DNA from 3 places in the Neorhizobium sp. NCHU2750 genome. Region 3 is predicted to be linked to each of the others. Evidence: predicted binding sites of a transcription regulator. Region 3 holds the regulator's gene; each other region holds the start of a gene.

Region 1 (10,686 bases), 410 kb from region 3:
CCTTCGACGAACTTGAAGCAACCCTTGGCCTTCCCGTCTTCATCAAGCCGGCTCGCCAGGGCTCGTCGGTCGGTGTCAGCAAGGTTGCGACCAGCGCGGATTACGACAAGGCGCTGGCGGAAGGTTTTCGCCATGACAGCAAGCTTCTGGCGGAAGAATTCATCCGTGGCCGCGAGATCGAATGCGCCGTGCTGGAAGCGCCGGATGGCAGCCTGTTCGTCTCGACGACCGGCGAGATCGTGCCCGCCGAAAGCCACGGCTTCTACAGCTACGATGCCAAATATATCGACGAGGATGGCGCAGCACTCCGCGTGCCGGCACAGATGCCGGAGGACGTCGAGGACGAGATCCGCGCCTTCGCCGTGAAAGCCTTCCGGGCACTCGGCTGCGATGCCATGGCGCGCGCGGACTTCTTCCTGACGCCGGATGGCAGGATCCTCGTCAACGAACTCAACACCATTCCCGGCTTCACCAATATCAGCATGTATTCCAAGGTGATGGCCGCAAGCGGCGTCAGCTACCCTGAGGTCATCGACCGGCTGGTCGAACACGGTATCGCTAGGGCACGCAACGCGGTTTGAGCGACCGGGCCGGGGCGGCGCCTTTGCTGCCGCCTCCGCCATCGTTCGAGAACCAGCGCCGGCATCACGCTATTTATTAAAAACATATATATTACAATGTGTTATGTTCGTAATACGTAACGCATCGCGCCATATTGTGAAATTTGCGTCACGGAACTGTCATATTAACTTTCTGTTGAAACCCGGATGCGATGGCTGCCCCGGGCGTCGGAAATTCACCCCTAAGGAGATTGTCCGCGCCTTTGCAACCGTAGTCAGGACGTCAGGAAGTTTCAGCCATGCAGCATATCAAGATCGCCTGGAAGATCCTCTCGATCCTCGCTGTCTTCGGCCTGTTTTCGATCGCCGCGGCACTTTATGCCGGCAAGAGCATGATCGGCGCCGATGACCAGATTACCAGGTTGATGAACGGCGAGATCCGCGCCTCGGTGACGCTGCTCAAGGCCAATCTCGAACTGCAGAACGCCCGCGCCGATATTGCCGACCTCGTCATGGTGTCGGAGCCCGAGGCGGTCGGACGCGCGTTCAAGGACTATAATGCCACCCGCAAGGAATTCGAGGCGCTGATGGACAGCGTGATCGCTGCAACACCGGGCGATGCCGAGATGACCGCGATCAAGCAATCCGCCATCGATGTCCTCGACAAGGCCTGCAAGGAAACCCGCGACGACGGACTGATGTCGACGACCAAGGCAGACCGGCTGGAGGCGATCGACGCCTTCAGCAAGCAGTGTCAGCCCAACTTTCCGCCGCTTGCGGCCAAGATCATCGGCAAGTCGAAGGAGCTCGAAGATGCCGCCGCGGCGGGCGGAATGGAGCTGCATGCGAGCCTCTGGCAGACCGCCTCGACATCCGTTGCTGCAATGGTTGGCGGCACGGTCCTGATCATGGCACTTGCCTGGATTGCGGTCCGGTTCTGGCTGGTGCGCCCGGTCAACCGGCTGAGCGGCATCATGGCGACGCTCGCCTCGGGCGAATACGAGGTAGAGATTTCCGGCACGACACGGCGCGATGAGATCGGCGCCATGGCCAATGCCGTTCAGGTGTTCAAGGACAACGCCCACAGGGCGCGCGAGACGGAGCGCGAGGCGGCGGAACACCGCGATATCGCGGCAAGGCAGCGTGATGCCCATGCCGAAGAGGATCGCATCCGCGCAGCCGCGATGGCCAGGGCGACGGAAGGGCTGGCGGGCGGCCTGAGGCAGCTTGCCGCCGGCGATCTGACCGCAAGGCTCGACGCCCCCTTCGCCGCCGATTTCGAAACACTGCGCAGCGATTTCAACGCGGCAGTCGTCCAGTTGCAGCAGGCGCTCGGTGCCGTCGCCCGCGCCACCCGCTCGATCGACAGCGGCTCGCGGGAAGTCAGCCAGAGCGCCGACGACCTTGCCAAGCGCACCGAGCAGCAGGCGGCCTCGCTGGAAGAGACCGCGGCAGCGCTCGACGAGATCACCACCAATGTGGCCAATTCGACGAGGCGGGCCGAAGAGGCCCGCAGCGCCGCCGTCGAGGCGAACAAGAGCGCCCGCCTGTCGGGTCAGGTAGTGCAGAACACCGTCGAGGCGATGGCACGTATCGAACAGTCCTCCGGCCAGATTTCCAGCATTATCGGGGTGATCGACGAGATTGCCTTCCAGACCAACCTTCTGGCCTTGAATGCCGGCGTCGAGGCGGCCCGCGCCGGCGATGCAGGCAAGGGCTTTGCCGTCGTCGCCCAGGAAGTACGCGAACTTGCGCAGCGTTCCGCAGCCGCCGCCCGCGAGATCAAGGGCCTGATCGGCAAATCCTCCGTCGAGGTCTCCTCCGGCGTCAAGCTGGTCAGCGAGACCGGCACCGCGTTGAAGGCGATTGAGGCGCATATCGTTTCAATCAACGGGCATATGGATGCGATCGCCACCTCGTCGCGGGAACAGTCGACCGGGCTTTCCGAAGTCAACGGTGCCGTCAACCGCATGGACCAGGTAACCCAGCAGAATGCCGCCATGGTGGAAGAAGCCAACGCCGCCGGCGCCACGCTCGCCGCCGAAGCCGGCCGGCTCCAGGACCTGATCGGCCGGTTCCGCATCGAGGTTGCCGAGATGGAAGATGATCAGGCGGAGCACCTGCGCCGCACCGCCGAAGCGATGGCCGCCCCGTCATCCGCAACGCCATCTCTACGCCGCAGCGCCTGAGGCTGCTTGCGTTGCCCGTATCACCTCTGGCGCGGTGTTACCGCGGGGCAGCGCAGTCAGGCCGCACAGCCCGCTTGGGTTACGCAGACATCAAGTAATAACTTGCGGGCTAATACTGTGCCTTGTCATTGGCTGTGCTGATGTCCCCCATATCCGGTTATCCGCTGATCTCAGGCGTGGGTGAAGACGAATGACGAACTGTTCTGCACCCGCTCCATCACGGCATCCGCGTCCGACATCTGCGCAAGCGGAATGAAGAAGATGACGTCCGGCAGGTCGCGGGCGTCACCGGCGGTGATCTGCAGGATGCCGTCGCGCTCGAAGATCAGGCCTATCCTTTCGGCGTCGTCATAGTTGGCGGCGAAGCGGACATTGTCCTGCACCAGCTCGAAACCGTCCTCGCTGAAACGGGCCTCGCCGCGCACGCTGTCGCGGCCCTTGAAGATCCGCTTGTCGATCGCCTTGACCACGGCCTTCTGCGACACGGTTCTGCTCGCGCCGAGTTGCCCCATGCCCCGCTTTATCCGCCAGTCGCTGAATTTGAACAGAAAGCCGAAGACGATCAGGATCACCACGCCGATCTGCATATAGGGCGGTCGGTTGAGCCAGATGCCGGCAATGATCGACGGGATCAGCACGATGATCGACAGGAGGCGGAGCTTGCGCCACAGCCCGGTCTTGTCTTCGACCACTGCGGCTGATGCGCCGCGCTGGACCTCCATGACCGCCAGAACATCCGGCCGTCGCAAGGTGAAGCTGCCTCTGCTGATCGTTTCCTCATGTCGCATCCGGGTCTCCTTGTCGCGGCCGGCCCGAAGGCCGGCTTCATGCCATTCGAAGAAGCGTTTAGATGATATGGACTCAGGATGCCACACGCCATGCGGGCATATGGCTGTGGCGGCATCGGGCGGATATCTCCTTGATCCGATACCGAATAATGTCCGGCCAGATCAGATCAGATCAGATCCGTCGGTCGAATACCTTGAGCGGTGATTTGAGCCGGTAGAGCGTCGTCGGCCGTCTTGCCCGCTCCGTTTGCCTTTTCTCGCCCTCTACCTCCTCCAAAAGGTCGAGGTCGTTGATCTTGCGACGAAAGGCGCTCTGGTCCAGCCTCTCGCCCATCACGGTCTCGTAGATCGCCTGCAGTTCCGACATCGTAAAAACATCCGGGAGAAGCCGTGCCGGAATGGTGGAATAGGCGCCCTTGCCGCGCAGCCTTTCCAGCGCGGTCTTGATGATCTCGCCGTGATCGAAGGGCAGTTCGCCCGGCGAAACGGCAGGTCGCAGATCGAGGGTGACGCCCGCATGCTCCACCAGGGCAGGGGGGACCAGTGCAACATAGGCGATGGACACAGACCAGCCGCGCGGATCGCGAGTCGCGGAGGCAAAGGTCTTGAGCTGTTCGAAGAAGATACCGGTCAGCCCCGCCTTGGCCTTGAGAATGCGGACCACGGCAGATTGGGTATCGGCATCCTCGTCGGTATGGACATAACCGCCGATCAGTGCCGGGGCGCCTGCATAAGGTTCGCCCGGGCGCGGCAGGAGTGCAACATGCAGCCGCGCGGCGCAGACCGTCAAAAGCACGATGTCCACTGTCACGATCGGCCGCGGGTAGTCGGTTTCAGCCATCTCTTCAAACCTCGTCAGCGCTTCGCGCTCATGGCCTCTTCCTTAACCGCTGCCTCGCAGAACAACAAATTGCAAATGGCAACTTGCAAAATACATATTGCAAGTTTATATAGAGATCACCGGCAGGCGGGCAGTGTTCGAAACGGAACGCAGCCCGGCGCCGCGAACCGAAGGCAGAAGCAAAGGAGTGTTGCCATGGGTATGGGACGTTTCAGCACGGCCGATTGGGCCGATTACAACGCGCGCCACGTCAACGGCCGCAGCCGTTCGGAGATTTTCGGCGCTACCGGCATGGACCCGCGTTTCGATCCGGCGCGCTTCGGCTATCGCGAAAGTCGCGACAGCGATTTCAACCCGCAGTCGACGCCGATCATCCTTGCCGCTGACGTGACCGGTTCGATGGGCATGATCGCGCATGAATTGATGCGCAACGGGCTGGTGACGCTGACATCGGAAATCTACGACCGGCGCCCGGTCAGCGATCCGCATATCATGGTCGCGGCGATCGGGGATGCGACCTGCGACCGGGCACCGCTTCAGGCGACCCAGTTCGAGGCCGATATCTCGCTCGCAAGCCAGATCCGCGGCTTGTGGCTGGAAGGCGGTGGCGGCGGCAATGACGGCGAAAGCTACAGTGCAGCCCACCTGCTTGCCGCCTTGAAGACATCCACCGATGCCTTCGAGAAGCGCGGCCGCAAGGGGTATCTCTTCACCATCGGCGACGAGCCGATCCTCGACGGGCTGACCGGCCGGCAGATTAGCGAGATCTTCGGCACCGAAGGTCCGCGCGGAGGCCTGAGCGCCCGCCAATGCCTGCAGGCTGCGCAGAAATATTACGACGTCTTCCACATCGTCATTCGCGAAGGCTATGCCGCCAGCCGGATGTCGAGGGTGCTGGACACCTGGGAGCCGCTTTTGCCCGGCCGCACCTATGTGCTGGAAGACTACCGCCGTCTGGCCGAACTGGTCGTGTCGATCATCGAGATCAACGAAGGGCGAGACGCCGATGATGTGGCCGCAAGCTGGGGCGCCGAGGCCGGCACCATCGTCGCCAGGGCCGTGCACGCCCGCCCGAAGAGAAAGTTCCTGAACTTCTTCTGATCCGGCGGCTGCATTTCGGGAGGGGATAGGGAGCCCCTCCCACCCCTGCGACGAGGGGAGGGCTTTCTGCACCCTTCGTTGCCCTCTTTAATCCCAAGACAAGGAGCTTTCCCATGAACATCCGAGCACAGGCCGTCATCGGCGCTGCCTATGGTGACGAAGGCAAGGGATTGATGGTCGACCGATTGTCGGCCATGGCGGAAAACACCGGCGAAAACGCCGTCGTCGTCCGCAGCAATGGCGGCGCCCAGGCCGGCCACACGGTCATCTCGCCGCAAGGTATGCGACACGTTTTCCACCATGTGGGATCGGGCAGCTTCGCCGGTGCCGCGACCCATTTCAGCCGCTTCTTCGTCGCCCATCCGATGCTGCTGATCGACGAACTCGCCACGCTCGCCGATCTCGGTATCCGGCGCCGCCTGACCGGTGATCCTGCCGTTCCCGTCACCACGCCCTATGACGTCATCCTCAACCAGGCGGTCGAGATGGCGCGTGGCCATGGCCGTCACGGCAGTTGCGGCCTCGGTTTCGGCGAAACGATCGAACGCAACCTGAGGCCGGAATTCTCGCTCACCCTGCGTGATCTCTATCGTCCCGATCTTGCCGCCCGCCTTGCTGCGATACGTGACCTCTGGGTGCCTGACCGGCTGGCCGCTCTCGGCATGGAAAACCTTCCCGGCGAACTGGCATCGGCGCTTCGGGCGGAGGCCACGATGTTGCGGTTCATGGAGGACTGTGAGGCGACGCTCGATCATGTTGTGCTGTGGCCCGACCGTCGGCTGGCCGAACTGGGACCGGTCATTTTCGAGGCGGCTCAAGGCCTGCTGCTCGATCAGGATTTCGGTGCCTTCCCGCATGTGACCCGTTCCAATACCGGGCTTAAAAACATTCTTGCCATCGCCTCGGGAGCCGGCATCGATACGCTCGACGTGACCTATGTGACGCGCGTCTATACCACCCGGCACGGCGCGGGGCCGCTGAAGGGCGAGGTGGCGAGACTTGAAAATCTGCGCATCACTGACCCGACCAACGCGCCGAACGACTGGCAGGGGACCCTGCGCCTCGCACCGCTCGATCTCGATATCCTGCGCAATGCCATCGCCCATGATCTCGACCGCGACCATGCTGGCATTGCCGTCTCGGCGGGTCTCGCAGTCACCTGTCTCGATCAGGCGGAAGGCGCCTTTGCCGTGGTTGATGATGGCAACGCCGTGTATCTCGATCCGGCAGGCGCGGCCTGCCGCATCGCGGAGGCTGCCGGTCTTGCGCTTGCGGCGGAAAGCTGGGGGCCGGGGCGCCACGACGTCAGCAGCAAGGTGGAGGTGGATCTGAACGCAGATATGGTGACCGATGCTTGATGGAGCATGCCCCTGATCCTCTGCACAAAATGTTGAAAGCATTGCCCCTAATGCAAAAAGGGCGGCCTCGCGACCGCCCTTTCCGTATTCTGAACCGGATGGCTCAGACGCAAGACCTCAATGGTCTCACATCATGTCCATGCCGCCCATTCCGCCCATGCCGCCAGGCATGCCGCCGGCCGGAGCGTCCTTCTTCGGCAGCTCGGCGATCATGGCTTCCGTGGTGATCAGCAGCGAAGCAACCGAAGCTGCGTTCTGCAGAGCCGTACGGACAACCTTGACCGGGTCGACGATACCCATGGCGATCATGTCGCCATATTCGGACGTCTGGGCGTTGTAACCGAAGTTGTCTTCGTTCTTTTCGAGGATCTTGCCGACCACGATCGAAGCTTCGTCACCGGCGTTTTCGGCGATCTGGCGAACCAGGGCCTGCAGCGCGCGGCGGATGATGTTGATGCCAGCTTCCTGGTCATCGTTTTCACCCTTGGCGGTGATCTTCGAAGCCGAACGGAGCAGGGCAACGCCGCCGCCCGGTACGATGCCTTCCTGAACGGCCGCGCGGGTTGCGTTCAGAGCGTCGTCGATGCGGTCCTTGCGTTCCTTGACTTCGATTTCGGTCGAGCCGCCGACGCGGATGACGGCAACGCCGCCAGCGAGCTTGGCAAGACGTTCCTGCAGCTTTTCGCGGTCGTAGTCCGAAGTGGTTTCTTCGATCTGCGCCTTGATCTGGGCTACGCGGCCTTCGATGTCAGCCTTCTGGCCGGCGCCGTCGACGATCGTCGTGTTTTCCTTGGAGATCGAAACCTTCTTGGAACGGCCGAGCATGTCGAGGGTGACGTTTTCGAGCTTGATGCCGAGGTCTTCGGAAATGACGGTACCACCGGTCAGGATGGCGATGTCTTCCAGCATGGCCTTGCGGCGATCGCCGAAGCCCGGAGCCTTGACGGCAGCAATCTTCAGGCCGCCACGCAGCTTGTTGACGACGAGCGTTGCAAGAGCTTCGCCTTCGACGTCTTCAGCGATGATGACGAGCGGCTTGCCGGTCTGAACGACGGCTTCGAGAACCGGCAGCATGGCCTGGAGGTTCGAGAGCTTCTTTTCGTGCAGGAGGATGAAAGCGTCGTCGAGGTCGGCGATCATCTTTTCCGGGTTGGTCACGAAGTAGGGCGACAGGTAGCCGCGGTCGAACTGCATGCCTTCGACGACTTCGAGTTCGGTTTCAGCGGTCTTGGCTTCTTCGACGGTGATGACGCCTTCGTTGCCAACCTTCTGCATGGCTTCGGCAATGTCTGCACCAACCTGCTTGTCGCCGTTGGCAGAGATCGTGCCGACCTGGGCAACTTCAGCCGAGGTGGAGATCTTCTTTGCCTTTGCCTGCAGGTCCTTGACGACTTCTGCAACAGCGAGGTCAACGCCGCGCTTCAGGTCCATCGGGTTCATGCCGGCAGCAACGGCCTTTGCACCTTCGCGAACGATCGCGCGGGCCAGAACGGTTGCAGTCGTGGTGCCGTCGCCGGCGATATCGTTGGTCTTCGAAGCGACTTCGCGGACCATCTGGGCGCCCATGTTTTCGAACTTGTCGTCAAGTTCGATTTCCTTGGCGACCGATACGCCGTCCTTGGTGATGCGCGGAGCGCCGAAGGACTTGTCGATAACGACGTTACGACCCTTCGGGCCGAGCGTTACCTGCACTGCGTCAGCGAGGATGTCGACGCCGCGCAGCATCTTTTCGCGCGCAGAGCGGCCGAATTTTACTTCTTTAGCTGCCATGTTGAGAACTCCTGAATAGAGGTGTCAGCGAATTTTAAGAAAAAGGCGTTGCCGGCAATCAGCCGATAACGCCCATGATGTCGGATTCCTTCATGATCAGAAGGTCTTCGCCGTTAAGCTTGACTTCCGTGCCGGACCACTTGCCGAACAGGACGCGGTCGCCGACCTTGACGTCGAGAGCAACGAGTGCACCCTTGTCGTCGCGCGAACCCGGACCAACGGCGATGATTTCGCCTTCAGCCGGCTTTTCCTTGGCGGTGTCCGGAATGATGATGCCGCCCTTGGTCTTTTCTTCAGACTCGACGCGCTTGACGACAACGCGATCGTGCAGGGGGCGGAAAGTTGTGCTTGCCATTGTCTAATCCCTCGATCAAATGACATGGACAGGTCTCAGGAATAAGACCCGCGGATCTCGTTTAGCACTCCTCTCTTCAGAGTGCTAACGGAGCCCGAGATAAGGGTGGCCATCAGGCGAGTCAAGAACGGGCTCGAAATTTTCGTTGCCACCGCGCTCCATCAGGCGAAATAGGCTTAACGGAACCGCCCTTCCCGGGCAGCATGGCTTTTGCCGACCGAGTTTGACCAGAGGATGGCAGCGTCCCTGATAACGCCTGAACGTGACAGTTTTAAAGAGGCGGCTTCCTTCGTGGTGGCCTGCTTCAAGGCAGCCGGTTTGTATCTGACAAAGTCCCCCTCTGGCCTGCCGGCCATCTCCCCCACAAGAGGGGAGAGGATCTGAGGTGACCGCCTTGGCTCAATTGAAGCCCGGGGGGCAGCTGGGTTAAGCCCTCCCCCTTGTGGCGAGGGTAGGGAGGGGTCTTGGTCGCAAGAGACGGAGCATGGTTGCCGTTCTGGGCTTTTGCGTCGCAGCCGCTTCCCGATCCGCCTGCCGGCTCTCATGTAACGATCCGATGAAATATCCCGCACCGCACGCAAATCTCCTTGCCATAGCGGCTACGCTTTGCGACATCACCGGCAGTTCCATGCAGAGGTGATCGATAAGAATGGTTGAGCGCATCCAGAATTTGAGCGAGGTTCTCGGCGGCTACGACGTGGTCCTGTCCGATGTCTGGGGCGTGGTGCATAACGGCGTTTCTGCCTTCCAGCATTCCTGCCACGCACTCGCGGCGGCCCGCAAGGCGGGTGCCACCGTCGTGCTGATCACCAATTCCCCGCGCCCGTCGCCGGGCGTCATCACCCAGTTGAAGGCACTCGGTGTTGCCGACGATACCTATGACCGTATCGTCACCTCCGGCGACGTCACCCGCACCCTGATCGCCGAAGGTCCGAAAAAGGTGTTCCTGCTCGGCCCCGAGCGCGACATGCCGCTTTTCGACGGCATCGACGTCGAGGTCGTCTCCGCCGATGAGGCCGAAGCCATCGTCTGCACCGGCTTCTTCGACGACGAGAAGGAAGTGCCGGAAGATTATACCGACATGCTGAAGGCCTGGGTCGCCCGCGACGTTCCCTTCATCTGCGCCAATCCGGATCTGGTCGTCGAGCGCGGCCACAAGATGATCCCCTGCGCCGGTGCGGTTGCCGCCTATTACGAACAGCTCGGCGGCAAGACCCGCATTGCCGGCAAGCCGCATTTTCCGATCTATGATGCGTCGCTCGCCGCTGCCCGCGAGGCGCGCGGCGATTTCGACAAGGCCAAGGTGCTCGCTATCGGCGACGGCATGCCGACCGATGTGCGCGGCGCGCTTTCGCAGGGCCTCGACCTGCTCTATATCTCCGGCGGCATCCATGTCGCGGAATATACCGTCAACGGCGAGACCGACGAGGCGATCCTCAAGGCCTGGCTCAAGGCTGAAAACGCCGCGCCGAAATTCTGGATGCCCAGACTGGCTTGATTGATCTGGCCTGATCGATCTCGCCCAACTGGTCTTGCAATGTAGAATAGCCTGATCCGGACCTGCCACATGACCGTTTTCCACCGCAACGACAAGAAGGAACCGCTGCCGTCGAGCCTGAAGGGCGGCGTCGTGGCGATCGGCAATTTCGACGGCGTGCATCGCGGTCACCGCAGCGTGCTGGAACGGGCGCTGAACCTGGCGAAAGAGCGTGGCGTGCCGGCGC
Region 2 (10,686 bases), on a different replicon from region 3:
CTGCGGATTGACAAAGCTTACCAGCCCTTGCTCAATCACCGGGTTGAAAGTGACGATCTTGGCGCCACGTTTTTTTGCCTCCTGCAGCGGATGCAGGAACCGCGGGCTGTTCGTTCCCGGGTTCTGGCCGAAGAAGAAAAAGGCGTCGGCCTTTTCCAGATCGTCCCAGACAATCGTGCCGACAGGAGACCCGATCACCTTGTTGAGGCCGACGGACGTGGTCTCATGGCACATGTTCGAGCTTTGCGGCAGGTTGTTGTTGCCGTAGGCGCGGGCAAGCAGCGCATAGAGATAGGAAGCCTCGAGCCCCGCATGGCCGGACGAGTAGAAAACGACGCTCTGCTTCTCCAATCTTCGCAGGGTTCTGCCGATCTTCTCGAATGCCTCATCCCATGTCACCTCCACATATCGATCGGTTGCATGGTCGAAGCGCATCGGGTGGGTGAGGCGGCCGGTCATCTCAAGATCGTGGTCCTTCCACGATCGCAGCTCGGTCGCGGTATGCTCATTCCAGAAGTCGGGCGTGCAGCGAGCATTCGTGAGCTCCCACATGGTCGCCTTGGCGCCGTTCTCGCAGAATTCGAAGGGATGATAGTTCTTCGGCTTCGGCCAGGCACAAGAGACGCACATGAAGCCGCCCGGCTTATTCTGCCGCGCAAGCGTTTCCAGGAATGCTGCCGGCGGCTCGCTCTCACCATAAATGCGGGCGATCGATATCAACGATCCCCATCCCCCCGCAGGACCTTTGCCATCCGGATTGTCGATATGATCTGTCATGGAATGGCTCCAAAGAAGTCACGAGGTGGTGTTTGCGTCCGATCGCGGGGTGGACCGGCCAGGACCGATATGTGTCGCGGGAGAAACCTCCTGGCACCGACAACGTTCCGCGATGAGCCAAGCTTTCGGTCGCCCTGGGCGTGTCCTTTACGTGCTTCGAGAGCGGGAGTGAGCTGGGAACAATCTGATGACCACTCGGGTTACTGATGGGCCCGTCCCTGCGATCGACCGATCGCTGTCGACAAACTCTTTTGCATTGGAAGACCGATGACTGAACTTTGGGAATACCCTGTCGAGATCGCAACCGGCGCAGCCGGCGGTTCGAAATGCATCAGGAACACCCGAGAGGCCGTGGCGTCCTTGGCTCTCGACTTCCCCAAAGGCGGACCGGATGTAGGCACTGCCAAAAAAGTATGCCTCCGGGCAGTCTCTGGTGCAGTTCCTGGCGACAGCGCCGCTGCGGCTTTTAGAGTTGCCGCCAGAAATGCGGGTCTACTTCGGGAGTAAGCCGCGACGGAATTCTCTCCGCCACTCACTGAAACCAATATTGGTGTCGCCAGTTCACCCTTTACCATCACGAGGGAGTAAGACGATGTCCGACAACAGCACCACCACAGTCCGCGCAATATTTGAAACGCGCGAGGCAGCAGATCTCGCCGTCGAGCATCTGGTCCAGAAGCATGGCATTCCTAGATCTGATATTTTCGTTCAGGCGGCAGGTGATGGAAACACGGCCGGTTCGGCGCCCTCTGGAGGGGACGTTTCATCTTCTGGATATGTAAGAACGGATGCGCCGCTCGCAGGTGAAATTGAGATCTCAGTCGACATTGCAGCAGACCGGTTGGCCGCTATCCAGCGCAGCATGGGTGACCTAGGGGCGATGAGGGTGTCGGGCCGGTGACATCAATCGCCAGCGTTAGTTCAAGTCTTCGGATGCTCACTTGAAGTAGATAGTGAAGAGGTAGCACGAGTAATGAGTGACGCGGACGGATTTCAGACGACTTGGAGCAAATGGTCGCCCGCGCTGATACGGCCGGGGCGGCCCGCGACCGAAAGCGGCACTTTTCAGAAACTGACGTAGCTACAGGTCACTGAGTGCTTTCCATGAAAGCATGTAGTTACCTCCAACCTCCGAGTTTTGCCTACTCAGCTCCATGATCTTTCAGCCAGCCGGAAACTCCCGCCACTTCTCCCTCCCCTTTTTGCCAAGCACCGATTTGCCGCGACAAATGTCGCATCGGCCTTTCTCGCAGGGTCAAGGCGCCAGGCATTCGTCGCAAATGCCGCAGCCGTCTTCGTCCATGGCGGAGTGGGGACGCTGGCGACAGCAGCAAAGGCAAATGGCCATCTCGTGTTCAGTGTTGTGCGCCGGAGGCAAAATCTCAATGTCGGCGTCCGAAAACATCTCGGTCATTGCATCATCCATCCCGATGCTCCCAAAGCGAAGATCGCGACTCGAAATAGGACCGCATTTTCAGCGAACAAGATGATTTCAGATGAGCTGGAAAAATTTTCGAGCGGGGTCTTGAACGACAAAATATCAAAAACCAAATCGGTCCACGCCGACGGCCCAACCGGGGGTCGGCTGACCGAGGAGGCGGAATTCACCGCTTCCTTCCATGTTGCTTTACGGAGGATATGGTTATGAGAACTGAACTTGATTTTGCCCCGCTCTATCGTTCGAGCATCGGCTTCGACCGCGTGTTCAATCTGCTTAGCAATACGCAGCGCCTTAACGCGATCGAGACCTGGCCGGCCTATGACATCGTCAAGACCGGTGAAGACGACTATCGCATCACGATGGCGGTGGCAGGCTTTGGCGAAGGCGATCTCGATATCACGCAGGAGCGCAATGTTCTGGTGATCAAAGGCGGGAAGGCTGAAGAGCTCCAGGGCGAGTATCTCCACCGCGGCATCGCCGGTCGTTCTTTCGAGCGAAAGTTTGAGCTTGCCGATCATGTGAGGGTGGAAGGGGCCGATCTGAAAAATGGCCTGCTGACAATTGCTCTGAAGCGCGAGGTGCCGGAAGCCATGAAACCGCGCAAGATCGAAATCGGCGTCGATCCGGCCGCTAGCGAGCCGCTCCGGCTCGAAACCGACCGTAAGGTCGCCTGACCCGAGGGCCAGGAAGAATGAGCGATCGCTATCAGTCGGCCCGATCCAGGGCCGGCTTCAGTCATCAGTCGGTACCGAGCAAACGAAGGAGGTTGCCATGTTGCTCGCTCAATTTGACAAGCCCGTCTACGCACAGCGCCGGTATTTCGTGCAAGAAATCACTGGACTGGATGACGTATTCGATTTTCTCGATGAATGGCCTATGGAGAAGCGCAATCTCGCTTACGAGACGCTTGTCCGATACTGTCGTGAGGCGGCGAACGGTCACTGGCCGATCGACGCAGTCAGAGAGAACTTTCGAATTTTTCTGAAGCAGAACGGCAAGCTTGCCGAGCTGGAAGACGTCCCGCCTCATCTCCGGCGCGATACGAGCGCGAAGATCGGCGGGGCGTAACAGCCAGAAAAGCTGCGACAGTTTCAAAGCTAGTGGCCGGCGTAGATCCGGTGCATCGTCTCTGCGGCGGCCTGTTCAACTGGAATTTCGAAGAAAATCTCCGGATTGTTCGCCAACGCCTGAAACGTTCGCTCGATCAAGTTGTCTTTCTCTGGCCCAGCGAGATGGTAGCGCGCCGCATAGCGGCCCAGCAGCGTTCTCAGTATGCGCATGTCGCTCGTGGAAAGACCCCGGCTCCCTCTGTTAATGTTTTCCTCCCTGATCTTACCGGTCTTGGAGGTCGCCCATATCAGCGCCTTCGATTATTCCGATGAGGCCCGAGATAATTTCGACCGCGTCTGAGATCAAGGAGCCTGCGCAATAGCAGCTTGCCATTGGGCGCAAACGCCAGCCGTCATCGCAGATATGCACGTGGGGGTCTTCAAGATCTGGAGGGGGCCACATCACGAAGTGAATACTGCCGGAAAGGACGCGGTCAGGTTCAGTCGGCATCCCGCCTAGCGGCTTCGGAGGAGGCGGGTTCCAATGCACCAGTGGCAAATTTGGATCGATGAGTGCGGCGTGTCGCGAGTTCATTGTATCGAGACCTGAGCTCGGAGATCTCGTACTCGCCGCTGATCCACAGCTCGACCCAACCCAGGAACTCTGGGTCATCGTCGATAGGCGTGCCCCGCGACATCGCCTTGCTGCGAACCTGATCGAAAATCACTCGCCGTCTGTCGCTGTCGATCGCCAATCCAGGTTCCTCGATAAGTCGGGGGCGCTAAAGGAAAACTGCGACCCCCTCCGTATTGACGACATAGATGAACTCTTCCCATGCCTCATGAGCTGACGCAAAGGGTTCATTCCAGTCGGTGAGCTGGTCTTCTAGGCTGGTCACTTCCATCCGCCAATCATCTCCGCCTGAAGGGCGGAAGATTTCCACAAGGACCGTGATCCCATTGTCGGTGTAACGGCCAGAGAGTTCGGAGCGTTCGGATAGCTGCTGATGCGGGTTCATTGTATCACTGAGAATGTTTGTCCGTAGCGAATGATATCCCTGCCTTTTTCGGTTGCAAGGTGATTCAAGCTGGAGCGGGCAGATCGCGATGGTAAGGTCGGGATAATGCGGAGATGGACATTTGGCCTCTGGCGCTTTAGAGTCATTCTATCGTTCGCAGACTGATAGGGCGCGGACGGCTGGGAGATGATCCGCTCTTGCCCCAAGCAGGAGTGAAGCCGTGTCTATCTCTATTGAAATCACTCCCGTCGAAATCGAAACTTTGAAAGTCGCGACACCCCTGTCGACGCTGAATAAGGCGATCGCAGCGATGGGACGTGCCGAGAGTTTCGAAGATGTCGTGGAAACGCTGCGCGCCACCGCCCGTTCGCTGATCGGCTGCGATGGTATTGCCATCATCCGTCTTGACGGCGATCTCTGCCATTACATCGAGGAAGATGCGATCGGCCCGCTGTGGAAGGGCCATAAGTTTCCTGCTTCGGCCTGCATCAGCGGCTGGGCCATGATCCATCGGCAAACGGTCGTCGTTCCTGACGTGACAAAGGACGATCGAATTCCCTACGAGCTCTATGCCGGCACCTTTGTCAAATCCGTCGCGATGGCACCAGTTCGTGTCGAAAATCCGATCGGCGCCATTGGGGCCTATTGGGCGCGACCGTATTCACCGGCCGACTGGGAAGTCGATGTGCTGGAAACGCTCGCGGGAGCGGCTGCCATCGCAATCGAGAAGACCCAGGCAGTCCAAATCGTTGCCAACGCCGAGAAGGCGCCTGTCGTGGACGATGCCGCAAGCGCGGAAGACTTCTCCAAGGATATAGCACGCGTCGCCGGTATCGCCGCGGTCCCGACGATCCTCGATGTCGTTCTTCGCATGACGGGAATGGGCTTTGCTGCCGTCGCTCGGGTGACCGACGATCGCTGGATCACCTGCCAATCGCTCGACCATGTCGGCTTTGGTCTGAAGCCCGGCGACGAGCTGCCGGTCCAAAGCACGCTCTGCGACGAAATTCGCGGGCATCGCCAGCCGATCGTTTTCGATGATGCCGCTGAAGAACCTCTCTATCGCGACCACCATACGCCGCGGATCTACGGTCTGCGCAGCTATATCTCAGTTCCGATCATCCTGGCCAATGGCCAGTTTTTCGGCACACTCTGCGCCATCGATCCCCATCCGGCCAAGGTCAACAATCCGCAAGTCATCGGCACCTTCAAGCTGTTTGCTGAACTGATCGGCCATCACCTCTATGCGGACGACCGCCTCAAGGCGACGGAAGAGCTGCTCGAACGCGAGAAGGGTCTGTCGGAGCTGCGCGAGCAGTTCATCGCCGTTCTTGGCCATGACCTGCGCAATCCGATTGCCGCGGTCGACGCCGGCACCTCGCGCCTCCTGAAGGAAGGCTGGACCGCCCGCAGCCCTCTCGTCCTGAAACTGATGAAGGCCAGTATTTCGCGGATGATCGGCCTTGTCGACAACGTGATGGACCTGGCTCGCGCGCGGATGGGTGGAGGCATTGTCCTCGATCTGGCAGACGACGACCTTGGCCTCACTCTACGGCATGTCGTTGAAGAACTGCAGCTGTCTCATCCGGATCGGGAGATCGCCGTATCCCTCGATCTCCCGGCAGCACTTGCCATCGACCGGCTGCGGCTTGCCCAGTTGTTTTCCAATCTGGTGTCGAATGCCATCACCCATGGTGTCGAGACCGAGCCTGTCAGGATTGTGGCTGGCGTGAATGGTCAGATGCTGGAAGTGTCCGTTGCCAACGGCGGGCAGCCGATTTCGGAAGAAACGGTTGCTAAGCTATTCCAGCCGTTTAGACGCGGTGATCTGCGGCCGAGCATGCAGGGGCTCGGTCTTGGCTTGTTCATCGCCTCGGAGATCGCCACTGCTCATCGCGGGACGATCGAGGTGAAGTCAGACGAGATCGAGACGCGCTTCACCTTCCGCATGCCTTTGGTCGGTTGAGGCTTTAGATGAACGCGGTGCGGTTCAAGTCAGGTGAATTCGGTAGCTTGATGACTGACTTCTTGTGAACACATTGGTCGCGTAGAAGATGCCATCGGTATTGCTGATGAGCGCTGAATGAATTCGCCGCTCGCAATGCTTCGTCGCCACCTGGCTTTGACCACGGATGTACTGGCACTGGTAAAGAGGCGACGGTGAGGGAGGTCGGTGCGATTTTGCCCCGGCCTTTTTTGTCGTCGCCGCGTCCAATCATTTAGATGGTGCGTCGATAAGTGTATGATTTCGCTATGGTTCGAAACGGCGGGTCACCGGTTCGTATCGGTTCAAGATCTAAACTTAGCCAAGCCGCTTGAATTCCTTGACTTCCTCCCCACATCGCTTTGCGCTGTGAAGGAATACCGAAATGCCATCATTCTTCGAAACAACATTTGGCCCGCCCGAACTGGAAATCATCGACGTCGCCTTGAAATCCTGGCGAAATCGGTACGGGCTGACCAAAGATGACCCCGACGCATTAATTGCTGCCGAGATCTGCCTCAATCTATTCCGCGAAGGTCATAATACACTGCCCGAGTTGGTTCAGGCCATGGACGGTCACAGGGGACTGGCTGATATCGCAATGGTTCACGACTTATCAGAGTTCGGCAACTGACCAGGCGCTCATCATCCCATGGATTGTCTCCATGATCAATCTCACGACGATTTCTCTTCAGCTCTCACCTGGGTTGTTCGCCCGTGACTGACTTTAGGGCAGCGTTGAGAAGCTCGTCACGATCCTGCATACCTCTGTTGTAAAGTCTGGCAACCGTTGCGGTCAGGCGACCTATTGCTGCGGGATCGCGCAAGATGCCTTGAGCGCGTGCGACCTCCTTGACGACGCTGGCACAAAAGCGCGCATCTTCTTTCGAAATTGGTGCTGTCATATCATCCCCGCCAGAATAGCCCGCCCCTCGGTGGGGCGGGCGTTGGAACTGGTTAGAAGTCCATGCCCGGACCAGCGGCAAGGGCGGGGGCGGCGTCCTTCTTTGGCTTTTCGGCGATCATCGCTTCTGTTGTCACCAGCAGACCTGCGACCGACGCCGCGTCCTGGAGCGCGGTGCGCACCACCTTGGCCGGGTCGATGACGCCCTGGGCAAAGAGATCACCATACTCGCCGGTCTGGGCGTTCCATCCGAACGACAGATCGCTCTTTTCCCGAAGCTTGCCAACGATGATGGAGCCTTCGGCACCGGCATTCTCAGCGATCTGACGCACAGGTGCCTCGATCGCCCTGCGAACGATGTCGATGCCAACCCGCTGATCGTCATTGGCCGTCGGTAGACCGTCCAACGCCTTGACCGCACGAAGCAATGCTACGCCACCACCAGGCAGAATACCCTCTTCGACGGCTGCACGCGTCGCATGCAGAGCATCGTCGACGCGGTCCTTCTTCTCCTTGACCTCGACTTCGGTAGAGCCGCCGACGCGGATGACGGCGACACCGCCCGCGAGCTTAGCAAGACGCTCCTGCAGCTTCTCGCGGTCATAGTCGGAGGTCGTTTCCTCGATCTGGGCGCGGATCTGGGCCACTCGTCCGTCGATCTCGGCCTTGGAACCAACGCCGTCGATGATCGTCGTGTTCTCCTTCTCGATCGCCACCTTCTTGGCCCGGCCGAGCATGTTCAGCGTGACGTTTTCCAGCTTGATGCCGACGTCTTCGGAGATGACCGTTCCGCCCGTGAGGATGGCGATGTCTTCGAGCATGGCCTTGCGACGATCGCCGAAACCAGGGGCCTTGACGGCCGCAATTTTCAGGCCGCCGCGCAGCTTGTTGACGACGAGCGTTGCGAGGGCCTCACCTTCAACGTCTTCGGCAATGATCAGCAGAGGCTTGCCGGACTTCACAACAGCTTCGAGCACAGGCAGAAGAGCCTGCAGGTTCGACAGCTTTTTCTCGTGGATGAGGAGGTATGGCTCCTCGAGCTCGACCCGCATCTTGTCCTGATTGGTCACGAAGTACGGCGACAGATAACCGCGGTCGAACTGCATACCTTCGACGACTTCCAACTCGGTCTCGGCGGTCTTGGCTTCCTCGACGGTGATGACACCTTCGTTGCCGACCTTCTCCATCGCTTCGGCCAGATACTTGCCGATCTCCTCGTCGCCATTGGCCGAGATGGTGCCGACCTGAGCTATCTCCGAATTGCTGGTGATCTTGCGAGCGTTGGTCTTCAGCTCCTTGACGACTGCATCGACAGCGACATCGATGCCACGCTTCAGGTCCATCGGGTTCATGCCCGACGCAACCGCCTTAGCGCCTTCCTTGACGATGGCCTGGGCGAGAACGGTCGCAGTTGTCGTACCGTCGCCGGCCAGATCATTGGTCTTCGACGCCACTTCGCGCAGCATCTGCGCGCCCATGTTTTCGAACTTGTCTTCCAGTTCGATCTCTTTGGCGACGGAAACGCCGTCCTTGGTGATGCGTGGCGCGCCGAACGACTTGTCGATGACGACGTTGCGGCCCTTGGGACCAAGCGTGACTTTTACCGCATTGGCAAGAACATCGACGCCACGCAGCATGCGTTCGCGGGCATCGGTGTTGAATTTGACTTCTTTCGCAGCCATTTGTTCACTCCTTCAATAGGCAGCTTTTTGACTGATAGGGTTGCCGGCTGATGCTCAGGCAGCGATCTTCTGCTCAGCTTGGGCTTCGATAATGCCCAGGACGTCACTTTCCTTCATGATCAACAGGTCTTCGCCGTTGATCTTGATTTCGGTGCCTGACCATTTGCCAAACAGGATGCGATCGCCCGCCTTGACGTCGAGCGCCTGGATCTGGCCGGCTTCGTTGCGCGCACCAGGACCGACGGCGACGACCTCGCCCTCGGATGGCTTTTCCTTGGCGGTATCCGGAATGATGATGCCGCCTTTGGTCTTTTCCAGGGAATCGACCCGGCGGACGAGAATGCGATCGTGAAGTGGTCGGAACGACATGTTTTCCTCCATTGGACAAAAAAGATGACGCAAAATCCCCTACCGGACCGGGTGACCAATCCGGACGGGTGCGAACCTCATTCGAGCGTTCGCGGGCAAAATTTATTTTTGAGATTTTTCGATTTCAAGAGGGTGAACTGAAAAAATTAGCACTCGGCCGCATCGGCTGCTAACGCACTGCAATCGTTGAGTAAAATCGACAAGAATAATGGTTCTATCTTGAAGTCCCTCATAATTTGGGTCACCTTAGCATTGTCACGAAACGGAGATGAAGCATGCAATTCTCATCGGACATTGATCGACAGCTCAAGGGCTACGGCCACCACCGCACACATCCTCTATCGCATCCCAGACTTTGAATTCGCTCTTCAGACCTATGTCTGGCAGGACTACGATCTCGCACCTGATTTCCCCGAGATGCGCAAGTTCCTGGATTTCTGGAAGACCTCTCTCGATGGGCCTTTGCATTCTGTTCGTTACAGCCACCAGCGCCTGATCGGGCCGAATGAATGGCGACGCGTCGATGGCGAATTCAAGCTGCAGTGAACCTTGAATTCGATTTCTCGCTCTCCTAGCTGAGCGGCGGCCGAGGCTTGATGAGCTCGGTCGCTTTTCCACGTCTGTATGGAGTCGAGACCGCATGGAACAGAATATCGAGATCATGAAAAACGCGAGCGTTTCCGAAAGGGAAGAAATCATTATCGATTTCGCCCGGTGGCTCGAGACAACGTCCCAGGATGCATTGGTCTATGGCGAGGGACGTTTCGCCTTGATGTCTGCAAACTTGGCTCAGGCGATCCGTGCCAACGCTGATGACCTTGCGCGCGACACGCCTGAAACGGCGGCGCGCCTGTTGCAGCAGGCATGCGCAATGATATCGCAGTTCAAGGCAACTTATCCCCATCGCGTCCTAAGCCGCTCGATCCACTGATACCGTCGATTTTTTTCGCGACAGATCTTGAATCGAAAAATCGGCAAACCAAAATCGAATGTCGCCAGCCGCTCAACAATGGGCTGGCTTTGCCGGGAGCGCCGCTTTTGGCATTCCCGTACCCATGTTGCTTCAAGGAGGATATGGCTATGGCAACATCTTACGACTACGCACCGCTCTACCGTTCGAGCGTCGGCTTCGACCGGATCTTCAATCTTCTCGAAAACGCCCAGCGCGCCCGCTCGTCGAACGACTGGCCGCCCTATGATATCGTCAAAACGGATGATGACACCTACCGTATCTCGATCGCGGTCGCGGGCTTCGCTCAGGATGATCTCGACATCACCTTCCAGTCCAATCTGCTGACAGTCACGGGCAAGAAGCAAGACTCTCCGTCGGAGGACTACCTGCATCGCGGTATCGCAGGTCGTCCGTTTGAGCACCGCTTCGAACTAGCTGATCACGTCCGAGTGAACGCGGCCGACTTGAACAACGGTCTGCTGACGATCGAGCTCGTTCGTGAAATCCCC
Region 3 (10,686 bases):
CAACAACCGTTATCTCGACCTCATCACCACGATCTTTCAGGCGGAAGACAAGGAAATTCTGAAGGTGGAAATCCTCGTGCGCAGCGCAAGCCGCAGCACGCGGCCGGCCGGCGTCGCTGAAGAGCGCCCGCAGCCTGTGCAGGGTAATGCCCCGGCGGCTGTCACACGCAGTTCTCAGCCGCGCGAAATCGGCAAGATCGCGGCATTTCCGGCGCCGTCCGCGGCCCCGGTTGCCCGTAATCCGCAGTCCGGCCCGCTGTTCGGCTCTCCGCTCGACAGCCGCTACACGTTCGATACCTTCATCGAAGGTTCCTCGAACCGCGTCGCGCTGGCCGCGGCAAAGACGATTGCCGAAGCCGGTGCGGGTGCGGTGCGCTTCAATCCGCTCTTCATTCATTCCAATGTCGGCCTCGGCAAGACCCATCTTCTCCAGGCAATCGCCAACGCGGCTGTCGGCAGCGCCCGCAATCCGCGGGTGGTCTATCTCACGGCTGAATACTTCATGTGGCGTTTCGCCACCGCGATCCGCGACAACGATGCCCTGACGCTGAAGGACAGCCTGCGCAATATCGACCTTCTGATCATCGACGACATGCAGTTCCTGCAGGGCAAGATGATCCAGAACGAGTTCTGCCACCTGCTCAACATGCTGCTCGACAGCGCCAAGCAGGTCGTGGTTGCCGCCGATCGGGCGCCTTGGGAACTGGAATCGCTCGATACGCGCGTTCGCTCGCGTCTCCAGGGCGGTGTCGCCATCGAGCTTGAGGCTCCCGAATACGAAATGCGCCTTGAAATGCTCAAGGGACGTCTTCAGTCTGCCAAGCAGGACGACCCGTCGCTCGATATTCCGGCGGAAATTCTGTCGCATGTGGCACGCAATGTCGCCAGCAGCGGCCGCGAGCTGGAAGGTGCCTTCAACCAGCTCCTGTTCCGCCGCTCCTTCGAACCGTCTCTCTCCATCGATCGCGTTGACGAGCTTCTCGCTCATCTGGTCGGGGCCGGCGAAGCCAGGCGCGTTCGCATCGAGGACATCCAGCGCATCGTTGCCCGCCATTACAATGTCTCGCGACAGGAACTGGTCTCGAACCGTCGCACCCGCGTCATCGTCAAGCCGCGTCAGATCGCCATGTATCTGTCGAAGACCATGACGCCGCGGTCCTTCCCGGAAATCGGTCGCCGCTTCGGCGGTCGCGATCACACCACCGTTCTCCATGCTGTGCGCAAGATCGAGGAACTGATCGGCGCGGATACCAAGCTCGGCCACGAAGTCGAACTGTTGAAGCGCCTGATCAACGAAAACAACGCCTGATCTTTTCGGGTTTCTAGTTAGAAAAGGGGATCGGCCCATCGTGGGCCGGTCCCCTTTTGTTTGCGCGCTTACGCGGTATTCCGCGCATCCGGTGCAGCTATGTGCGGCAACAGAAGCAAAGCGAGAGCCTTGTGGCTTGGGAATGCTGATGAGTAGGCCGCTTCTGGCCGCCGCCAGCCGACCACGTACCCGTAAAATGGCATCATTGCAGGCCGCTCTGGGCCTCAGACCCAAATCGTGTGTCTCGATCGCAGCAAAAAAGAATTCTTTTCAAGGAACAATGGTCTTCCCCCTTTGCTTTGCAAAAAGGCGCCACATGTTTCATCGATTGCCTGGAGGAAGGTCATGAATGAAGAAGCGCGCGCACGGATCGCGGCTAACGACAAACTGTTGAAGGCAGTCATCACTCTGCTGGCGATCAAGGACCCTGGCCTGCTCGACGAGCTCGACATGATATTTGCCCTGGCCGCCGATGAAGGCAGCTCGCTGGCGGATACCGATCGACGGACCCGCCTGCATTTGCAGCAAGAGCTTGAGCTTATCCGTTCGCTGGCAAGCTCGGCTCTCGAAACGACCCACTGAAGAAACGTCGCGGACGTTTCTTCATGCTCGATCAGCCGTTATTGGCGGCGCTCGTCGCTGGCTCCGTTTTGGGTCCGCCCTTTGCGACGCCGACCATGGCGGGTCTCAGCACGCGATCGCCGATGGTGAAGCCTGCCTGAACCACCTGGATGACCGTATTGTTGGGTACCGCAGGGTTCGGGACCTCAAACATTGCCTGGTGGAAGTTCGGGTCGAACTTCTCGCCCTCCGCGTCGATCTTCTTCACGCCATGCCGCTCGAGTGCCGAAAGCATGGCGCGCTCGGTCATTTCGACACCTTCGAGCAGGGTCGTCAGCGTGGCGTCGGCTGCGGCGCGCTGATCGGCCGGCACGGCATCGAGGGCGCGACGGAGATTGTCCGACACAGCCAGCATGTCGCGGGCAAAGCCTGCGACGGAATAGGACTTGGCGTCCTTCACGTCGCGCTCGGTGCGGCGGCGCAGATTGTCCATTTCCGCGGCAAGCCGCAGGAAGCGATCACGCAGGTCGGAGTTTTCAGCTTTCAAGAGATCGATCGGGTCGGGCTCCGCCGCTGGGATTTCCGCGGCATTCTGATCGGCCGCGCCGTCGAGAGCGGCTGCGGTGGCTTCCGCATTGTCTGCGAACGCTGCGTCAGGTCCGGTTTTCTTGGTTTCGTCGGTCATGACGTTCTCCGATTACTTGGCGCATCGGCCCGCAAGCCCGGATTGGCTTCGGCAAGGACGATGCGCGGGGTCCTATGAGGCTACAGCATCTCGGCATGCCGATTTTTGCTTGCCGCACTGCAGTGTCTTGAATTTTGCGCTGGATATCGAGGTTTGCGGCGAAAAAATCAAGGCTCCGACGCGATTGCGATGTGCTTTAGATCGAGCCGCGCGAGAGACGGGCAATCAGCTGGGCGGTATAGTCGACCATCGGCACGACGCGGGAATAATTGAGCCGCGTCGGACCGATGACGCCGACGGCACCGACGATGCGGTCCTCGCCGTCGCGATAGGGGGCGACGATCAGCGATGAACCGGAAAGCGAAAACAGCTTGTTCTCCGAACCGATGAAAATCCTGACACCCGGTCCCGCTTCCGCCAGTTCGAGGATCTCGATCAGGCTGTCCTTCTTCTCCAGATCGTCGAACAGCAGTCGCAGCCGGTCGAGGTCGGACGTTTCTCCAAGCCCTTCGAGAAGATTGGCGCGGCCGCGCACGATGAGTTGCGTCGGCTTGCCTTCCTCGGTATCGCCGGACCAGACGGCCAGTCCTCGCTCGATCAGATCCTGCGCCAACGCATCGACTTCCGTCTGCACTTCGCTCTTCAGCCGCTTCAGCTGGGATCTGAATTCCGGCAGCGTCTGCCCGGCCAGATGCGCGTTGAGAAAATTGGCGGCTTCGGTCAGCTGCGATGAGGTGACCCCCGCCGGCAATTCGATGATGCGGTTTTCAACCTGGTTGTGGTCGCCGACCAGGACCGCAAGCGCCTTTGTCGGTTCCAGCCGGATGAATTCCACGTGCTTGAGCACCGGATCGCTTTTGGTGGTGATAACGATGCCGGCACCGCGCGACACGCCGGATAACATCAGGCTCGCATCCGCCATCAGGTTTTCCAGTGTCTGGTCTCGCTCCACCGGCCTGATCTGCCGGTCGATGCTGGCTCTCTCCTCGTCGGAAAGATGGCCCGTTTGCATGAAGGCGTCGACGAAGAAGCGCAAGCCGCTCTGGGTCGGCAGCCGGCCGGCACTGACATGCGGCGAATAGATGAGACCGAGCTGTTCCAGGTCGCTCATCACATTACGCACCGAGGCCGGCGAGAGCGACATCGGCAGCAGCCGGGAAAGATTTCGCGAGCCGAGCGGTTCGCCCGTTTCCAGATAGCCCTCGACGATGCGGCGGAAGATTTCGCGCGAGCGATCGTCAAGCATCGAACCGGCATCCAAGCCCATAGCCGTCGGAAACTCCATCTTTTGCCGTCACCTCGATTTTGTCGTCTTGTAAATATAGTCGGTGAAGGCGACGGCTTAAAAGGGAAATGATTGAAACGACGCGGATTGTCACTGCGCGCTGCGTCAGCGGCTTTTTCTTTGCAAATGGCGGCGGACGATCTTAGAAGGCAGGAAATACTTATAGGGAGTGATGCATGCGGCCTTCAGGCAGACCAGTCAATCAGATGCGCAAGGTTTCCTTCGAGCGCAACGTTTCCAAACACGCCGAGGGATCCTGTCTGGTGAAATTCGGCGACACGCATGTGCTGTGCACGGCAAGCCTTGAGGAAAAGACGCCGCCGTGGCTGCGCAACACCGGCAAGGGCTGGGTGACCGCTGAATACGGCATGTTGCCGCGCGCCACCGGCGACCGCATGAAGCGCGAGGCGGCCTCGGGCAAGCAGGGCGGCCGCACGCTGGAGATCCAGCGCCTGATCGGCCGTTCGCTGCGCGCTGTCGTCGATCTCGAAGCGCTCGGCGAAAAGCAGATCACCATCGACTGCGATGTCATCCAGGCGGATGGCGGCACCCGCACGGCTTCTGTCACCGGCGGCTGGATTGCGCTTCACGATTGCCTGAAATGGATGGAAACGCGTTCGATGATCAAGCTCGACAAGGTCCTGAAGGATCATGTCGCGGCAATCTCCTGCGGTATCTTCGCAAATCAGGCCGTCATCGACCTCGACTATCTGGAGGATAGTGCGGCCGAGACGGATGCCAATTTCGTCATGACCGGTTCCGGCGGCATCGTCGAGATCCAGGGCACCGCCGAAGGCAAGCCGTTTACTCAGGACGAGCTTCTTCAGCTTCTGGCACTCGCCCAGGCCGGCACGCAGGAACTCGTTGCCCTGCAGAAACAGGCGATCGGCTGATTGCTATCAGGCGCGGCCGCCCCTCATACGGCGGCCGCCATTCTTTCCCCCGCCGGGGAAGGCTCTTGGTTACGGCACCCCCACTCCTCTCTTTTCGAAAAATGGAACCCCATGCGCAAGCTCGACACCAAGACCATCGTCGTCGCCAGCCACAATGCCGGCAAGATCCGGGAAATTGCCGAATTGATCGGCCCCTTCGGCTTCTCGGCAAAATCGGCAGCCGAACTGAAATTCGAAGAGCCTGACGAGACCGGCACCACGTTTGAAGAAAATGCCGCGATCAAGGCGCTCGCCTCCGCCAAGGCATCCGGCCTGCCGGCACTGTCAGACGATAGCGGCATCGTCATCGATGCGCTGGATGGTGCTCCGGGTGTCTATACCGCCAACTGGGCCGAGCGCGAGGATGGCAGCCGCGATTTCCAGATGGCGATGGAGAAGGTCGAGAAGGCGCTGCAGGATAAGGGCGCCACGACGCCGGACAAGCGGACCTGCCGCTTCGTCAGCGTACTCTGCCTTGCCTGGCCGGATGGCCATACCGAAATGTTCCGCGGTGAAGTCGAAGGCACGGTCGCCTGGCCGCCGCGCGGCACCGCCGGCTTCGGCTACGATCCGCTCTTTCAGCCGCAAGGCTATGAGACGACCTTTGGTGAGATGACGAGCGAGGAAAAGCACGGCTGGAAGCCGGGCGATGCTTCGGCGCTCTCGCACCGTGCCCGTGCCTTCAAGATTTTCGTCGAGACCTGCCTGGAGGCCTGATTTTCCGTGAACGCCGTCGTCCTCAATACTCCCGATACGCTGCTGCCCGATACGGGCGAGCCGGGCTTCGGCGTCTATGTCCATTGGCCCTTCTGCGCGGCCAAATGTCCTTACTGTGACTTCAACAGCCATGTTCGCCACCAGCCGGTGGATCAGGCCCGTTTCACCGCAGCCTTCCTGAAGGAGATGGAAACGATGCGGGCGATGAGTGGCCCGAAGGTTGTCACCAGCATCTTCCTCGGCGGTGGTACCCCATCACTGATGGACCCCTCGACCGTCGAGGCGATCCTCAACGGTATTGCCCGCCATTGGAGCGTGCCGGATGGCATCGAGATCACCATGGAGGCCAATCCTTCTAGCGTCGAGGCGGAGCGCTTCCGCGGATACCGCGCGGCCGGCATCAACCGCGTCTCCATGGGCGTTCAGGCGCTCAACGATGCCGATCTGAAATTCCTCGGCCGCCTGCATGATGTGGCCGATGCCCTGAAGGCAATCCGCCTGGCGCGCGAAATCTTTCCGCGCATGTCCTTCGACCTCATCTATGCGCGGCCGAAACAGACGGTGGAGGCCTGGGAGGCGGAGCTGAAGGAGGCGATCTCCTATGCCGTCGACCATCTGTCACTCTACCAGCTGACGATCGAGGAGGGGACACCTTTCTACGGCCTGCACAAGGCGGGCAAGCTCATCGTTCCGGACGGCGACCAGTCGGCAGCGCTCTACGAGGCAACGCAGGAAATCACCGCGCGCCACGGCATGCCGGCCTATGAAGTATCCAACCATGCGAGACAGGGGGCGGAAAGCCGCCACAATCTCACCTATTGGCGTTACGGCGATTATGCCGGCATCGGGCCTGGAGCCCACGGTCGGCTCGCTCGCGGCCGCAACAAGATCGCCACCGCCACCGAGCGCCGCCCGGAAACATGGCTCGAGCAGGTGGAAGCCCAGGGACACGGCATGATCGAGCAGGAAATCCTCGGCTACGAGGAGCAGGCCGACGAGCTGCTGCTGATGGGCCTGCGCCTCAAGGAGGGTGTCGATCTCGCTCGCTGGCAGGAACTGTCCGGCCGCGACCCGGATCCCGTGCGTGAGGAGCGCCTGCTCGAATACGGCTTCATCGAGCGGCTCGGAAACTCGCGCCTGCGCTGCACGCCGAGCGGCATGCTGATCCTCGACGCGGTCGTTGCCGATCTCGCCTGCTGATCTGCCGTCATTTCAGGAAAAGGAAGGCCGCGCTCAGGCGGCGTTGTTGGCCTGCTCTTCGTTGAGGAAGGCATAGATGGCCGATGCTGACTCCGTCTGGCGTAGCTTGCCGACGAGTTCCTGGTCGCGCAGCACGCGGGCAATGCGCGACAGAGCTTTCAGATGATCTGCGCCGGCCCCTTCGGGTGCCAGGAGAAGGAAGACGAGGTCGACGGGTTCGTCGTCCAGCGCTTCGAAATCGACCGGGCTTTCAAGCCGTGCGAAGATGCCCTTGATCGACGAAATACCGGCGAGCTTGCCATGCGGAATGGCGATGCCATGCCCGACACCGGTCGATCCCAGCCGTTCGCGCTGAAGGATGACGTCGAAGATTTCCCGCTCGGAAACGCCTGTGAGCTTGGCTGCCTTGACAGCCAATTCCTGCAGGAGCTGTTTCTTGGAGGTCACTTTCAAGGCAGGGATAATCGCATCTGGATGCAGCAGATCTGCCAATGCCATTCTTTTCATCCTTTGTGCCGCGAGGGCGTGGGAAGCGCCGTTGCCGACGCCTCCCGAGTTTCTTTAGTTCTTGATATTGGTGGAATCGATCCAGCCAATATTGCCGTCCTGGCGCCTGTAAACGATGTTCAGCTTCTCGTCACCGGGGCTCCGGAAAAGAAGCACAGGTTCGTCGGTCATATCGAGCGCCATCACGGCAGTCGCGACCGACATCGTCCGCAGCGGCTTCGTGCTTTCGGCGACGATCGTCGGAGCGAAATCGTCCGGAACATCCTCGTCCTCATCCGGCACCCGGTCCATGACCGTATAGGCCACTTCGGCAAATCCGTTCGCCTGGACGCCTGCGTGATGATCCTTCAGACGGCGCTTGTAACGGCGCAAACGCTTTTCGATCCGCTCTGCGGCGGCATCGAAGCTGCCCTGGGGATCGTTTGCCTCGCCAGCTGCATGAAAGACCATGCCGGTATCGAGATGCACCTTGCAGTCTGCCGAGAACCGCGGTCCGGACTTCTCGACGATGACCTGGCTTGAATAGCCGCCATCGAAGTATTTCGTTATTGCCTCCCCGATATGGTCTTCGATCCTTTGGCGGAAAGAATCGCCGATTTCCATATGTTTACCGGATACGCGCACACTCATGGAATTATTCCTTCTTGTCGTGACTTGCGTGTTCCAGTCTACGCCAAGCCGCTCCTGCATCCAAGCCGTTCGCACCGATTGTCGCAAATTAGCGCTGACATCCCGGCCTGCGGGCTGGGAGAGGGCGTCCCCCGGCTGCGGCGGGGCTTCTAGCCTCCGGGCGTTGGGATGTCAACGTCTCCACCTGTGGATGTGCTGTGAATGCGGTTACACTGCTGCGGCCCGCGCCAACGCGCGCTTTTCCCGGCGCCGCTGCACGGAGGAGGGAATGTTCATGGCTTCCCTGTACTTGGCGACCGTACGCCGGGCGAGATCGACGCCCGCCTGTTTCAGACTGGTCACGATATCGTCATCGGACAGCACGGCTTCTGGCACCTCCTGATTGATCAGAACCCTGATCTTGTGGCGCACCGCTTCGGCAGAGTGGCTGTCGCCGCCTTCGTCGGCCGATCCGATCGAGACGGTGAAGAAATATTTGAGCTCGAACATGCCGCGCGGCGTCAGCATGTACTTGTTGGACGTGACGCGGCTGACGGTCGATTCATGCATCTTGATCGCTTCCGCCACGGTCTTCAGATTGAGTGGCCGCAGATGATCGACGCCATGCATCAGGAAGGCATCCTGCTGCCGAACGATCTCGCTCGCCACCTTCATGATCGTCTTGGCGCGCTGGTCCAGGCTGCGCGTCAGCCAGTTGCCGTTCTGCAGGCAGTCCGACAGGAAGACATAGTCTTCGCTGTTCTTCGGGCAGCCTTTCGATACCTGCTGGAAATAGATCTGGTTGACCAGCACACGCGGCAACGTGTCCGGATTGAGTTCCACCGCCCAGCCGCCGCCATTTGCCGGCCGCACGACGATATCCGGGGAAATGACATCGGCCACCTGCCCAGCGAAATCCGCACCGGGTTTCGGGTTGAGCTGGCGGATTTCCGACAGCATGTCGAGAAGGTCCTCGTCATCCACGCCGCAGAGTTTCCGAAGCGTGGTGAAATCCCGCTTGGCCAGAAGTTCAAGATGCTGGACCAGTGCCGCCATCGCAGGGTCAAGGCGGTCCTTGTTCCGTAGCTGGATTGCCAGACATTCTCCGAGCGAGCGAGCGAATATGCCCGAAGGATCAAGCGTCTGAAGGCGCTCCAGAACGCGCTCCACATGCGGCAAGTCCGTTCCCAGCCGGCTGGCCACGTCCCCCAGATCGCATTGCAGGTAACCCGCATCGTCGAGCTCGTCGGTCAGTTGCTGCGCAATCAGCCGGTCCTGCGGTTCTCTCAGCAGCAATGGCACCTGCTGGCTGATATGCTCACGTAGGCCGACCTCACCGGCGATGAAATCGTCGAAATCATAGTCTTCGCCCGCATCGCCGCCAGGCATGGATTTCCATTGGCCGAGCAGCTCCGGTGCATCAGCCCGGCGTTCCGGCTGGTCGTCGGGAAACACGTTCTCGGCGCCGCCGTCGAGCTCGTCGCCAAACGTCTCGCTGATGACGATACCCTGGTCATCCGGCCAGTTTCCGGCATCCGTCTCGCCGTCGCTCGTGCTGTGCTCGGCTGCGTCACTATGGCCTAATTCCGCGCCACTTTCTCCGTCGGATGGCGCAATTTCGAGCAGCGGATTCTTTTCCAGCTCCTGGGCAATGAACTGGTTGAGCTCGAAATGGGTCATTTGCAGCAGCTGGATGGACTGCATCAGCTGCGGCGTCATGACAAGCGATTGGGTCTGTCGCAGGAAAAGGCTGGCGGTTAAACCCATGGTGGACGCTAAACTCCCGAAATCCCTTGGCCGCGCATTCATTGCTCAGCCGCCTTAGGCGCATCTGGCACAAGAATTGCTTTTTTGAGAGATTTGGTCAAGCGGCGCAGAGATTATTTCGCTGCGATTTCAGAGGCTGAACTTGTCCCCGAGATAGAGCCGCCTCACGTCCTGGTTATTCACGATATCCGAAGCCCGTCCATGCGTCAGCACTTCGCCGGCATGGATGATATAGGCTCGATCGATGAGGCCAAGGGTTTCGCGTACGTTGTGATCGGTTATCAGTACCCCAATACCACGTGCGGTCAAGTGGCGAACGAGATTCTGGATATCAGAGACGGAGATCGGGTCGACGCCGGCAAAAGGCTCGTCCAGCAGCATGAAGGACGGGTCCGTCGCGAGCGCGCGCGCGATTTCCAGGCGCCGCCGCTCGCCGCCGGAAAGGGCGACGGCTGCAGACTTGCGCAGATGGCTGATATGGAATTCTTCCAGCAACTCGTCGAGCTTGGCCTCGCGCTTGTCGCGATTGGGTTCGTGCGCCTCAAGCACGGCGCGGATGTTGTTTTCCACCGATAGCCCACGGAAGATCGACGCTTCCTGCGGAAGATAGCCGACACCCAGCCTCGCACGGCGATACATCGGCATGCGCGTCACTTCATTGCCGTTGATGGCGATCATGCCTTCGTCGACCGGCACGAGACCCGTGATCATGTAAAAACAGGTCGTTTTGCCTGCGCCATTCGGTCCCAGAAGTCCGACGGCTTCGCCACGGCGAACAACAAGGGAGACCCCGTTGACCACCCGCCGCGTGTCATAGGTCTTGGAAAGGCCGTGAGCAACGAGAGTGCCCTCATAGCGCGTCTTGTCACGCGCCATGAATGGTTCTGGCGAAGGTGTAGCACTTGCCGGTGAGCGGGAGAGGAAAGGAAGCTTCACGTGTTGGGTCTATTGCTTGGGGCGCGACTTCGGGTCGAGCATGATTTCAACGCGTTGGCCGCAGGCATCGAGCTTGGCCTCGCCGGTCTGCATGTGCACCGTCAGCTTGCAGCCTCGGAAGACATTCGGGCCATCGGAAAGCACGACCTGCTTGCCGGTCAACACGAAGGTCTGGCTG

What was found. Region 3 encodes HrcA, which represses chaperone genes, less so after heat shock. Its sites were predicted from a motif close to GTTAGCACTCNCNNNNNGNGAGTGCTAAC; they were not measured.
Region 1: a site for HrcA is predicted at 9,023-9,051, ahead of groES (co-chaperone GroES). Genes of this name have one in related genera too.
Region 2: a site for HrcA is predicted at 9,371-9,399, ahead of NCHU2750_RS26615 (co-chaperone GroES). Genes of this name have one in related genera too.

Annotation. Positions count from the first base shown of each region.
Region 1 is NZ_CP030827.1:411,524-422,209, forward strand. Features, by position in the region: gene NCHU2750_RS01945 (D-alanine--D-alanine ligase family protein) at 1-581, shown strand, start outside; gene NCHU2750_RS01950 (methyl-accepting chemotaxis protein) at 860-2,749, shown strand; gene NCHU2750_RS01955 (hypothetical protein) at 2,920-3,537, opposite strand; gene NCHU2750_RS01960 (NUDIX hydrolase) at 3,710-4,378, opposite strand; gene NCHU2750_RS01965 (hypothetical protein) at 4,574-5,479, shown strand; gene NCHU2750_RS01970 (adenylosuccinate synthetase) at 5,593-6,837, shown strand; gene groL (chaperonin GroEL) at 6,964-8,607, opposite strand; gene groES (co-chaperone GroES) at 8,666-8,962, opposite strand; gene NCHU2750_RS01985 (TIGR01459 family HAD-type hydrolase) at 9,612-10,460, shown strand; gene NCHU2750_RS01990 (bifunctional riboflavin kinase/FAD synthetase) at 10,530-10,686, shown strand, end outside.
Region 2 is NZ_CP030830.1:83,644-94,329, forward strand. Features, by position in the region: gene NCHU2750_RS26555 (FdhF/YdeP family oxidoreductase) at 1-777, opposite strand, end outside; gene NCHU2750_RS26560 (DUF982 domain-containing protein) at 1,045-1,284, shown strand; gene NCHU2750_RS26565 (hypothetical protein) at 1,370-1,678, shown strand; gene NCHU2750_RS30700 (hypothetical protein) at 2,033-2,203, opposite strand; gene NCHU2750_RS26570 (Hsp20 family protein) at 2,422-2,892, shown strand; gene NCHU2750_RS26575 (DUF982 domain-containing protein) at 2,990-3,286, shown strand; gene NCHU2750_RS26580 (hypothetical protein) at 3,316-3,498, opposite strand; gene NCHU2750_RS26585 (hypothetical protein) at 3,768-4,022, opposite strand; gene NCHU2750_RS26590 (hypothetical protein) at 4,050-4,286, opposite strand; gene NCHU2750_RS26595 (GAF domain-containing sensor histidine kinase) at 4,507-6,252, shown strand; gene NCHU2750_RS26600 (hypothetical protein) at 6,656-6,904, shown strand; gene groL (chaperonin GroEL) at 7,228-8,856, opposite strand; gene NCHU2750_RS26615 (co-chaperone GroES) at 8,911-9,225, opposite strand; partial or broken gene NCHU2750_RS26620 (usg protein) at 9,501-9,771, shown strand; gene NCHU2750_RS26625 (hypothetical protein) at 9,866-10,156, shown strand; gene NCHU2750_RS26630 (Hsp20 family protein) at 10,306-10,686, shown strand, end outside.
Region 3 is NZ_CP030827.1:261-10,946, forward strand. Features, by position in the region: gene dnaA (chromosomal replication initiator protein DnaA) at 1-1,309, shown strand, start outside; gene NCHU2750_RS00010 (hypothetical protein) at 1,655-1,891, shown strand; gene grpE (nucleotide exchange factor GrpE) at 1,923-2,555, opposite strand; gene hrcA (heat-inducible transcriptional repressor HrcA) at 2,752-3,840, opposite strand; gene rph (ribonuclease PH) at 4,017-4,733, shown strand; gene rdgB (RdgB/HAM1 family non-canonical purine NTP pyrophosphatase) at 4,845-5,489, shown strand; gene hemW (radical SAM family heme chaperone HemW) at 5,496-6,689, shown strand; gene ptsN (PTS IIA-like nitrogen regulatory protein PtsN) at 6,723-7,187, opposite strand; gene hpf (ribosome hibernation-promoting factor, HPF/YfiA family) at 7,251-7,826, opposite strand; gene rpoN (RNA polymerase factor sigma-54) at 8,034-9,572, opposite strand; gene lptB (LPS export ABC transporter ATP-binding protein) at 9,702-10,448, opposite strand; gene NCHU2750_RS00060 (LptA/OstA family protein) at 10,518-10,686, opposite strand, start outside.